Linked DNA regions of Methylomonas sp. 11b. The protein of the gene in region 2 binds, or shares a complex with, the protein of the main gene of each other region. Links are inferred from orthologs where the notes say so. Each region holds a gene or a part of one and is shown on either strand. Other genes may lie near its edges.

Region 1 (2,874 bases), 950 kb from region 2 along the record:
CCCGGTTTTCTGTATCCAATTCGGACGCGAGGTCGTCTATTAAGATGCAGCAGGAATATGGGCTTTCCTGATTCAATAAGGTCACTTGTGCCAACATAAGTGCCAAAACTAAGAGCTTTTGTTGTCCGCGTGACAGATAGTCTTTAGCCAGTCTTTTGTTTTGGTAAGTCTGAAAGTCCGCTCGGTGCGGTCCGCTATGGGTAAAGCCGTAGCGTATGTCTCGCACCAGATCGTTTTTCAAAATTAAGTCTAGGGATTGCCTATCATCCCAGCCGGGCAAGAAGCGTAAATCAACATCCTCCTTATTTAAGAAGTGGCTAGCCATTTCTAAAAACACCGGTTGCAAGCTTGCTACATAGGCCAAACGAAACTCGTTAATCACCTGCCCATATTCCACAAGTTCCTTATCCCAAGCCGGAAGCTGTTTCAGTTGCCGGGTTTTCAACAAAGCATTACGTTGTTGCAAAGCCTTATTAAACTTGCGCCAACAGGGCAAAAAGTTTTTGTGTTGATTAAAAATACCCCAATCCAAAAACTCTCTACGGATTTGCGGTCCGGAGTCTAGCAAGCGATAACTCTTGGGATGAATCAATTGCACTGGCAATGCGTACGCCAAATCAGCTTTTTGTCGATCTTCCTGATCGATGCGGATCTGGCACTGTTTGTTATCAATCTGTATCCCCAGCGTACTGACCGAACCGGACTGTTCCCGATTTTGCGCGGAAACGGTCAATTGCGACTGCTCGAAAGCAATGGCCTGCTTGGTATGGGTAGTTCTAAACGAGCGAGATCTACCCAAAATAAAAATGGCTTCCAGCAGCGAACTCTTGCCGCTGGCATTGGCGCCGGTGATCAAATTAATGGCGGGCGACGGCGAGATGCTTGCGGAATGGATGTTTCTAACCGACAGCACATCCAGCTTTAACAAGGTCATAATCGCTAAACGACCTACATCCGCATTGGCATGACAATAAATTTAAACAAAGGTTGTTCAGGTTCTTCGATGAAACAACTGCTGGCGTTGCCGGCTATGGTCAGCACCGCCATTTCTGAATCCAAGTTGGATACTGCATCCAGCATATATTGCGAATTAAACGAGATGCTCAACGGCTCGCCTTGATAATCGATGATCAATTCTTCCTCGGCCTCGTCATGCTCGGGATTATGGGTACTGAGTTTCAACAAATCGCCGGAAATATCGAAAGTCACACCTTTGTACTTTTCATTGGACAGAATCGCTACCCGCGTTAACGCATCTCTCAAGACTTGTTTTTGGATCAACAACGGACTCATAAAACTTTGATTGAACACTTTACTGAAATCCGGGAATTTGGCATCGATCAGCTTTGACGAGAACACTACATCCTTGTAATAAATTCGGATGTTGTTGCTGGAAAACTGGATGTTCAATTCTGCGTCTGCATCGTCCAGCAAACGACTCAATTCCTGCACCGCTTTTCTGGGCATGATGATGCGGGATTCATAGCCGGTCGCTTGGCCAATATCGTCTTCATAAATCGACAAACGATGGCCATCGGACGCGACCAGTTTAAGTTTGGAATTGCTGACATTCAGTAACAAGCCGTTCAAGTAATAGCGTACGTCCTGATTGGCCATGCAAAACACGGTTTTATCCAGCGCTTTCTTGAATTTGCCGGCATTGAGCAAAAAGCTATGTTCAAACTCGGACTCGTTGAACTCCGGATAATGTTCCGCCGGTAAAGTACTCAAAGAAAACCGGCTGCGGCCGGAAACGACCTTAACTTTATCGTCTTGCAATTCAAAGTGAATTTCCGCGCCGTTTGGTAATAAGCGGCAAATATCCAGAAACTTTCTAGCAGGAACCGTTATTTCCCCGGAATGCGCTATTGATTCGATATTTAACTTAGCAACAATCTGAATTTCCGTATCTGTACCGGTCATCACCAACTGCTCGTCGCTAGCCTGCAACAACACATTGGACAGAATCGGCATGGTCTGCCGTTTCTCGATAACGCTGACGATTTGTTGCAGCGGTGGCAAGATTTGATCTCTGCTAATAATAAATTTCATATAAATATCTTTTATATATTGTTACTACTAAGTAAACAAAAAGCTGTGGAAAACCGGTTTTATCTAATTTAAATCAAAATCTTAGCATGTATCAAACATTGTTGTCAGATACCGTTTTAGCTTGTATGGGGTTTTTGGATAAGCTGGATAGGCTATTTTCGGCACACTTTATCCACAACTTACACGCAATTAATGCGATAAGGTTCTCAACAGGTTTTTGTAATCTTCCGCCATCTTCACATCGTCGTCTTTCAACTCAGCCACACGCTTGCAGGCATTGATGACGGTAGTGTGGTCGCGTCCACCAAAAGCATCGCCAATTTCCGGATAACTGTGCGAGGTCAGTTCTCTGGCCAGGCACATAGCTACTTGTCTAGGACGGGTGATGGATTGTTTGCGGTTTTTTGACGATAAATCGGCCACTCTAATCTTGAAATAGTCGGCTACGGTTTTTTGAATGTTGTCGATACTGATCAACTTGTCTTGCAAGCTGATCAAATCGTGCAGCGCTTCCTTGGTAAATTCCAAGGTGATATCGCGACCGGTAAATTGCGAGTTGGCTACTACTCTACGCAACGCACCTTCCAAATCTCTAACATTGGAAGGTATGCGTTTCGCAATGAAGAAGGCTATGTCTTGATCCAGATCCACGCCAACTTGTTGCGCTTTTTTGATCAAAATCGCCGCACGAGTTTCCAGATCCGGCGGTTCTATCGCCACCGGCAAGCCCCAACCGAAGCGCGATTTCAAACGGTCTTCCAAGCCATCGATTTCTTTCGGATACTTATCGCAGGTCAAAACCACCTGATGTTTGTTATCCAG
Region 2 (3,142 bases):
ACTGCTCGGCAATAGCTTCGACAGAGGTCCCGCGCAAATCAGCAATATGTTCCGCCACATAGCGGACATAGGTCGGATAATTCGGTTTACCGCGATACGGCACCGGCGCGAGATACGGCGAGTCGGTTTCAATCAGAAAACGGTCGGCTGGTATTTTACGCGCCACATCCTTGATGGCTTCCGCGTTCTTGAAGGTCACGATGCCTGAAAAAGAGATATAGAAATTCAAATCCAAAGCTTTTTCCGCATACGCCCAATCCTCGGTAAAGCAGTGAATGATGCCCCCAACCTGATCCGCGCCTTCTTCCCGCAGCACATCCAAGGAATCGTGGCCAGCTTCGCGGGTATGGATAATTAAAGGCTTGTTGAGTGTCTTGGCTGCGGCAATATGGGTGCGAAACCGTTCAAACTGCCATTCCAGATCGCCTTCGCTACGAAAATAGTCCAGTCCCGTCTCACCAATGGCGATCACTTTTTCGTTATCGGCCAACTGTAGCAAATCATCTAGCGTGGGCTCACGCCCATCATGAACATTAGGATGCACGCCCACCGACAAGGAGATATCCGAATACGGCATGACTTGCTCCAGCATGGCCGGATAGGCTTCCATATCGATGGCAATACACAGCATATGCCGGACCTTGGCCGCGCGAGCCGCTTGCACAAAGGTATTGAAATCATTAGCGTAGGGCGCTAAATCGATACGGTCGAGATGACAGTGTGAGTCGATAAACATGAGTTTAGGAAAGTAAAGACAGCGGCAAAGCCCGCCCGCCAAACAGTTTACATGGTATGCGTGGAACGATCAGATTCTAATGCGCCAGCCAAATAGGTTTCAATTTTGTTACGCGCCGCACCGCCATCCTGATCACTAAATTGCACGCCAATGCCGGCTGCACGGTAGCCCTCGGCACCCGCCGGGGTCTTCCAGATAATTTTGCCGGCAATCGGCAAGCGCTCGGTTTCGTCCATTAAGTTCAGCAACATGAACACTTCCTCACCCATCTCGTATTCGCGCTTGGTCGGAATAAACAAACCGCCGTTTTTCACGAACGGCATGTACGCCGCATACAGCGCATTTTTATCCTTGATCGATAAGGACAAGATACCTTGTCTGGGTGCTGCTGATTCTGCCATACGCTTATTGTCTATTCAGTTGCGACCAACTAATCAATAGCTGCTCGACCATCAATTGTTTATTAAGTTGCGTGTTCAGTTGCGACTTGGTGGTAAGCACATTATCGTAAAACCGATATAGGCGTTTCAATTCTAGCCGCTCGGCAAGGGCTTGCAAGGCATTTTTCAGATCCGGATTGGCAAGCGCCGGCGATTCCGCCCGGTACGCGTATTTGACTATGTCCGCGACCCAGCTTGCCATCCACAGCAAAACCACTGCCAAATCGATTTTTTCCTGCTTTTGCCAGAGCTCGGCTACCGTCAACAAATTTTCCTTGCCTTGCGCAATCTGCAACCAAGCCTCGAAATACTGCTGCCTGAGCTGAATCATATTCTGTTCGGCGTAATGCTTAGCCAACAGCGGCGAGCCTTGGGCCAGTTTTAATAACAACTCGGTTTGTTCTCCGACACCCTGCTGCTGCAACCATAGCATCGCCAGTTCGCGCGCGGGCGTTGCGCAATCGATTTTCTGGCAACGGCTACGGATTGTCGCCGGCAATCGGCTCGGTTGCTCGCTGATCAACAACAAACAAGTCCGTTCGGTCGGCTCTTCCAGACACTTCAAAAACGCATTCGCCGAAGCTGTGTTCAATGCGTCAGCCGGCTGAATGATCACGACTCTATAGGCATGATCGTACTGCGGTTTCAAAGCCAGCTTCACAATCAGTTGCCTGATTTTATCGATACCGATGGCTTTGCCGGGTTCGTCGGGCGCTATCATCAAAAAATCGGGATTAGTTTGCGCATCGAATAAATTGCAACCGACACAATGACCGCACGCGCTAGCATCGGCTAACGGCGCGTGACACAACAAGGTCCGTGCATAATACTCGGCCAAATGCTGTTTGCCCTGCCCGACCGCACCGGAAAACAGCAAGGCTTGCGGGATGCGTTGCTGTTCGATATAACCGTGCAACTGCCGCCAGTTCTCGTGTTGCCAGGGATAAAGCCCGATTCGGCTAGGCATTAATGCCCCACAATCCCGCCAACTCGCGGCGCAATTGCTGCTGCACTTCGCTTAACGGTAAGCTGGCATCGATGATCTTATAGCGCTGCAAATCCGTGGCGGCGCGTTGTAAATACGTTTGCCGGACCCGGTCGAAAAACGCCAACTGTTCGGTTTCGAAGCGGTCCAACTCGCCTCTGTGCTTGGCGCGCAGCATACCGACTTCTATCGGCGCGTCGAACACAAATGTCAAATCCGGCCTCAGGGTACCTTGTACGGCTTTTTCCAACCAAGCGATGGTTTGCAGATCCATATTCCGGCCACCACCTTGGTAGGCATAGGTGGCATCAGTAAAACGGTCACACACCACCCACTGCCCTTGCTGCAAAGCTGGCAAAATCACCTGTTGAATATGTTGGGCGCGGGCCGCGAATACCAGCAACAACTCGGCCTGCTCGGTCAAACTTTCCGCTTGCCGTTCCAACAAAATCCCACGAATCTTTTCGGCAATGCCGGTGCCGCCCGGCTCACGCGTCAGCACGAAGGGAATACCCCGTTCTTCCAACAGTTGCTTGATAAATTGCAGATTGGTGGACTTGCCGACGCCTTCGCCACCTTCCAGCGTGATAAATCGTCCGCGTGTCATCGTTGATATTGATCGACGTATTTTTCGTGTTCCGCCAAGGTCGAAGAAAAGGCATGGCGGCCATTGCCGCGGGCGACAAAAAACAAGGCATCGCTATTATCGGGATGTAAAGCAGCAACGATGGCTTGCTTACCAGGCATCGCAATCGGTGTAGGCGGCAGTCCTTCGATGACGTAGGTGTTGTAGGGTGTATGTTCGCGCAAATCCTTATGCCGGATATCACCGTGGTAGTCATCGCCCATGCCGTAGATGACAGTCGGGTCGGTTTGCAACAACATGCCTTTCTTCAAGCGCCGAGCAAATACCCCGGCGATTTTTCTCCGCTCTTCGCCGGCGCCGGTCTCCTTTTCGACGATAGATGCCAAAATCAAAGC
Region 3 (2,965 bases), 1.5 Mb from region 2 along the record:
TACCGATGTGTTGGACAAACTGGGCGTGGAGCGGCGCTTGTTGACCGCCGGCGCGCACAAAGCCATGCTCGATCCGTTCTCGCCGGTCAATCAGCAAGAAAGCAAGCATATGCAGTCATTGCTGGATCAAGTACACCAACAATTCATCGGTGCGGTGCGGGAAGGACGCGGCAAACGTTTGAAGGAAGTCGAAGCGCCGGAGATGTTCTCCGGGCTGATTTGGACCGGTACGGAAGGCGTCAGGCTGGGGTTGGCGGACGATTTCGGCAGCGTTGATAGTGTCGCGCGCGACCAGTTCGGCACCGAGGAAAAAGTAAACTTTACCCCGCAGGAGCGCTTGATCGACCGCTTGGCCGGCAAGTTCGGCGCCTCGTTCGGTCATGCCATTGCCAGCAGTTTGCCTATTCCGGCAATACAGTAGCCGAGGGGCGTTGTCGGAGTTATTTACTTAATTTTGGCAAGACAGTTGCTTATCTGTTGGCTTTTATGGATAATGCGCAACTCTTCAGCGTCTTGCTGATGTTTTATGGTTACTGTGTCGGTCCTCTCGCAACGATACGCTGTAAACCCCGCCAGGTCCGGAAGGAAGCAACGGTAGCAGCGGACTCGTGTGCCGGGATGTGGCTGGCGCAGTAGCCGCCCAACTCTTGCCTTTCCGCGTTGCTAATGGCTTATCAGGTTCTTGCCAGAAAATGGCGTCCCAGCAACTTCACCCAGCTTGTCGGTCAGGAGCATGTCAGCCAATCGCTAATGCACGCCTTGCAACATGATAGATTGCATCATGCCTATCTGTTCACCGGCACGCGCGGCGTTGGCAAAACCACGGTGGCGCGGATTCTCGCCAAAGCCATCAACTGCGAAAATCTGAAAGATTTTAATCCCTGCGGCGAATGCCAGGTGTGCCGGGATTTCGAACAGGGCCGGTTTATGGACTTGATCGAAGTCGATGCCGCCTCCCGCACCAAAGTCGAAGATACCCGCGATCTGCTCGACAACGCTCAGTACGCCCCCAATCAAGGTCGCTACAAAGTCTATTTGATCGACGAAGTGCACATGCTGTCCGGGCATAGCTTTAACGCCCTGTTAAAGACCCTGGAAGAGCCGCCGCCGCACGTCAAGTTTCTGCTGGCTACTACCGATCCGCATAAAATTCCGGTCACGGTATTGTCGCGCTGCTTGCAATTCAATTTGAAGCGGCTGTTGCCGGAGCAAATCGATGCGCAGATGCAGTTTATTTTGGGCCAGGAGCAAATCGCTTTCGAGCCTGCTGCGCTAAAAATGTTGGGCCGAGCCGCCGACGGCAGCTTGCGAGATGGCTTGAGTCTGCTGGATCAGGCTATCGTTTACGGTAGCGGCAGCGTCGCCACGGAAGCGGTGATCGGCATGCTCGGTACCGTCGCGCAGCAACCCATCGACGATATTTTGCAAGCGCTGGCTGCTGGTGATGCGCGGAGGTTACTGGCAAAAATTGCCGATGTGGCGGAATTGACGCCCGATTTTGCAGATATTTTGCAACAGATGCTGCGAGTGTTGCATCGGGTAGCGCTGTTACAGCAAATGCCGGATTTCGTCGATCAGGAATTCGATAAACAGTTACTGGATACGCTGGCCCAGAGCTTATTGCCGGAAGATGTGCAACTGTATTATCAGATTTGTTTGATCGGCCAACGCGATCTGCCGCTGGCGCCCGATCCGCGCAGCGGGTTTGAAATGGTGATGTTGCGGATGCTGACTTTTCGGCCGCAAGCCGCAGAAGCGCAAGCGCTTGAGCCCATCAAACCGGTTGTCGTTAAACCGAATGCTAGTGTATCGGCGCCGGCTGCGGCGGTGGCGACCGAGGCCAGGCATATCGACGAGCCGCGTCCTACATCGGTCTCGCAAACTACCAATCCGGGCAATTGGACCGAGATTATCGCTGCGTTGAATATCAGCGGCCGTACCCGCGAACTTGCGAATAATTGCGTGTTGGACGGTATAGACGACAGCAGTTGTCGCTTGCTGCTCGATCCGAGCTTCCAGCAGATCGGTACTAAAGCCGAGGACAATCTAAGGGTAGCGTTGCAAAATTATTACGGTAAACCCTTAAAACTGGTCATAAGCAAGCAAGCAGAGCAGCAAATGACGCCTGCGCTGGAAATTCAAAAAGCCCGCGAAGATCGGCAGCAAGCGGCGGTGGATAGCATTAACACCGATGAAAATGTACAGGCTTTGAAAGACACCTTTGGCGCCAGAATCATGCCTGGTAGTATCGAACCGCTGAATTAAATATTGGAGAGACGATGATGAAAAATGCGCTAGCGGGCATCATGCAACAAGCCCAAAAAATGCAGGACAACTTAAAAAAAGCCCAGGAAGAACTGGGGGCGATGGAAGTACACGGCGAATCCGGCGGCGGCTTGGTGACGATTGTGATGACCGGCAAACGCGAGGTGCGTAAGGTCAGTATCGATCCATCCCTGGTCGGCGACGACAAGGATATGCTGGAAGACTTGGTGGCGGCGGCGATCAACGACGCCGTGCATAAAGTCGGCAAAATGAAAAAAGAAAAAATGGCCGACGTCACAGCCGGCATCCCGATTCCGCCCGGTTTCCAAATGCCGTTCTAAACATGCAAAACCAGGGTTTGCTGAAAGAGTTGATCCAAAGCCTGTGCTGCCTGCCCGGCGTCGGGCCGAAATCGGCGCAACGCATGGCTTTTCATCTGTTGCAGCGCAACCGCGACGGCGGCATGCAGCTAAGCAAAATGCTTGCGAAAGCCATCGCCGAAGTCGGCCACTGCCGCGAGTGTCGGACCTTGACCGAAGCGGAATTGTGCGAGGTCTGCGCCAACCCGTTACGCGATTCGGAAACCTTGTGTGTAGTCGAAAGTCCGGCCGATGTATGGGTGATCGATCAAGCTACCACCTTCAAAGGCAAATACTTTGTGCTGCATGGCCGCTTGTCGCCGTTGGATGGCATCGGTCCC

What was found. Proteins that work in one complex are often made in the same cells at the same time.
Region 1: the proteins of METH11B_RS0110615 (region 2) and dnaN are in contact, whole or in part, in a cryo-EM structure (PDB 8GIZ), measured with the Escherichia coli proteins. The link is inferred for Methylomonas sp. 11b from one-to-one orthologs.
Region 3: the proteins of METH11B_RS0110615 (region 2) and dnaX are in contact, whole or in part, in a cryo-EM structure (PDB 8GIZ), measured with the Escherichia coli proteins. The link is inferred for Methylomonas sp. 11b from one-to-one orthologs.

What each region holds. Positions count from the first base shown.
Region 1 is NZ_KI911557.1:3,150,120-3,152,993, reverse strand. It holds dnaN (DNA polymerase III subunit beta), read right to left. Parts: upstream 2,053-2,874; coding sequence 949-2,052; downstream 1-948. Other genes in the region: dnaA (chromosomal replication initiator protein DnaA), read right to left, coding at 2,242-2,874; recF (DNA replication/repair protein RecF), read right to left, coding at 1-934. UniProt on the Escherichia coli protein: Confers DNA tethering and processivity to DNA polymerases and other proteins. Acts as a clamp, forming a ring around DNA (a reaction catalyzed by the clamp-loading complex) which diffuses in an ATP-independent manner freely and bidirectionally along dsDNA.
Region 2 is NZ_KI911557.1:2,201,624-2,204,765, forward strand. The notes cover bases 143-3,142. They hold METH11B_RS0110615 (DNA polymerase III subunit delta'), read right to left. Parts: upstream 2,144-3,142; coding sequence 1,142-2,143; downstream 143-1,141. Other genes in these bases: METH11B_RS0110605 (TatD family hydrolase), read right to left, coding at 143-736; METH11B_RS0110610 (PilZ domain-containing protein), read right to left, coding at 784-1,137; tmk (dTMP kinase), read right to left, coding at 2,136-2,768; mltG (endolytic transglycosylase MltG), read right to left, coding at 2,765-3,142. In the rest of the region: more of METH11B_RS0110605, read right to left, coding at 1-142. UniProt on the Escherichia coli protein: Part of the beta sliding clamp loading complex, which hydrolyzes ATP to load the beta clamp onto primed DNA to form the DNA replication pre-initiation complex.
Region 3 is NZ_KI911557.1:3,748,813-3,751,777, forward strand. It holds dnaX (DNA polymerase III subunit gamma/tau), read left to right. Parts: upstream 1-666; coding sequence 667-2,265; downstream 2,266-2,965. Other genes in the region: sppA (signal peptide peptidase SppA), read left to right, coding at 1-421; METH11B_RS0117985 (YbaB/EbfC family nucleoid-associated protein), read left to right, coding at 2,283-2,606; recR (recombination mediator RecR), read left to right, coding at 2,609-2,965. UniProt on the Escherichia coli protein: Part of the beta sliding clamp loading complex, which hydrolyzes ATP to load the beta clamp onto primed DNA to form the DNA replication pre-initiation complex.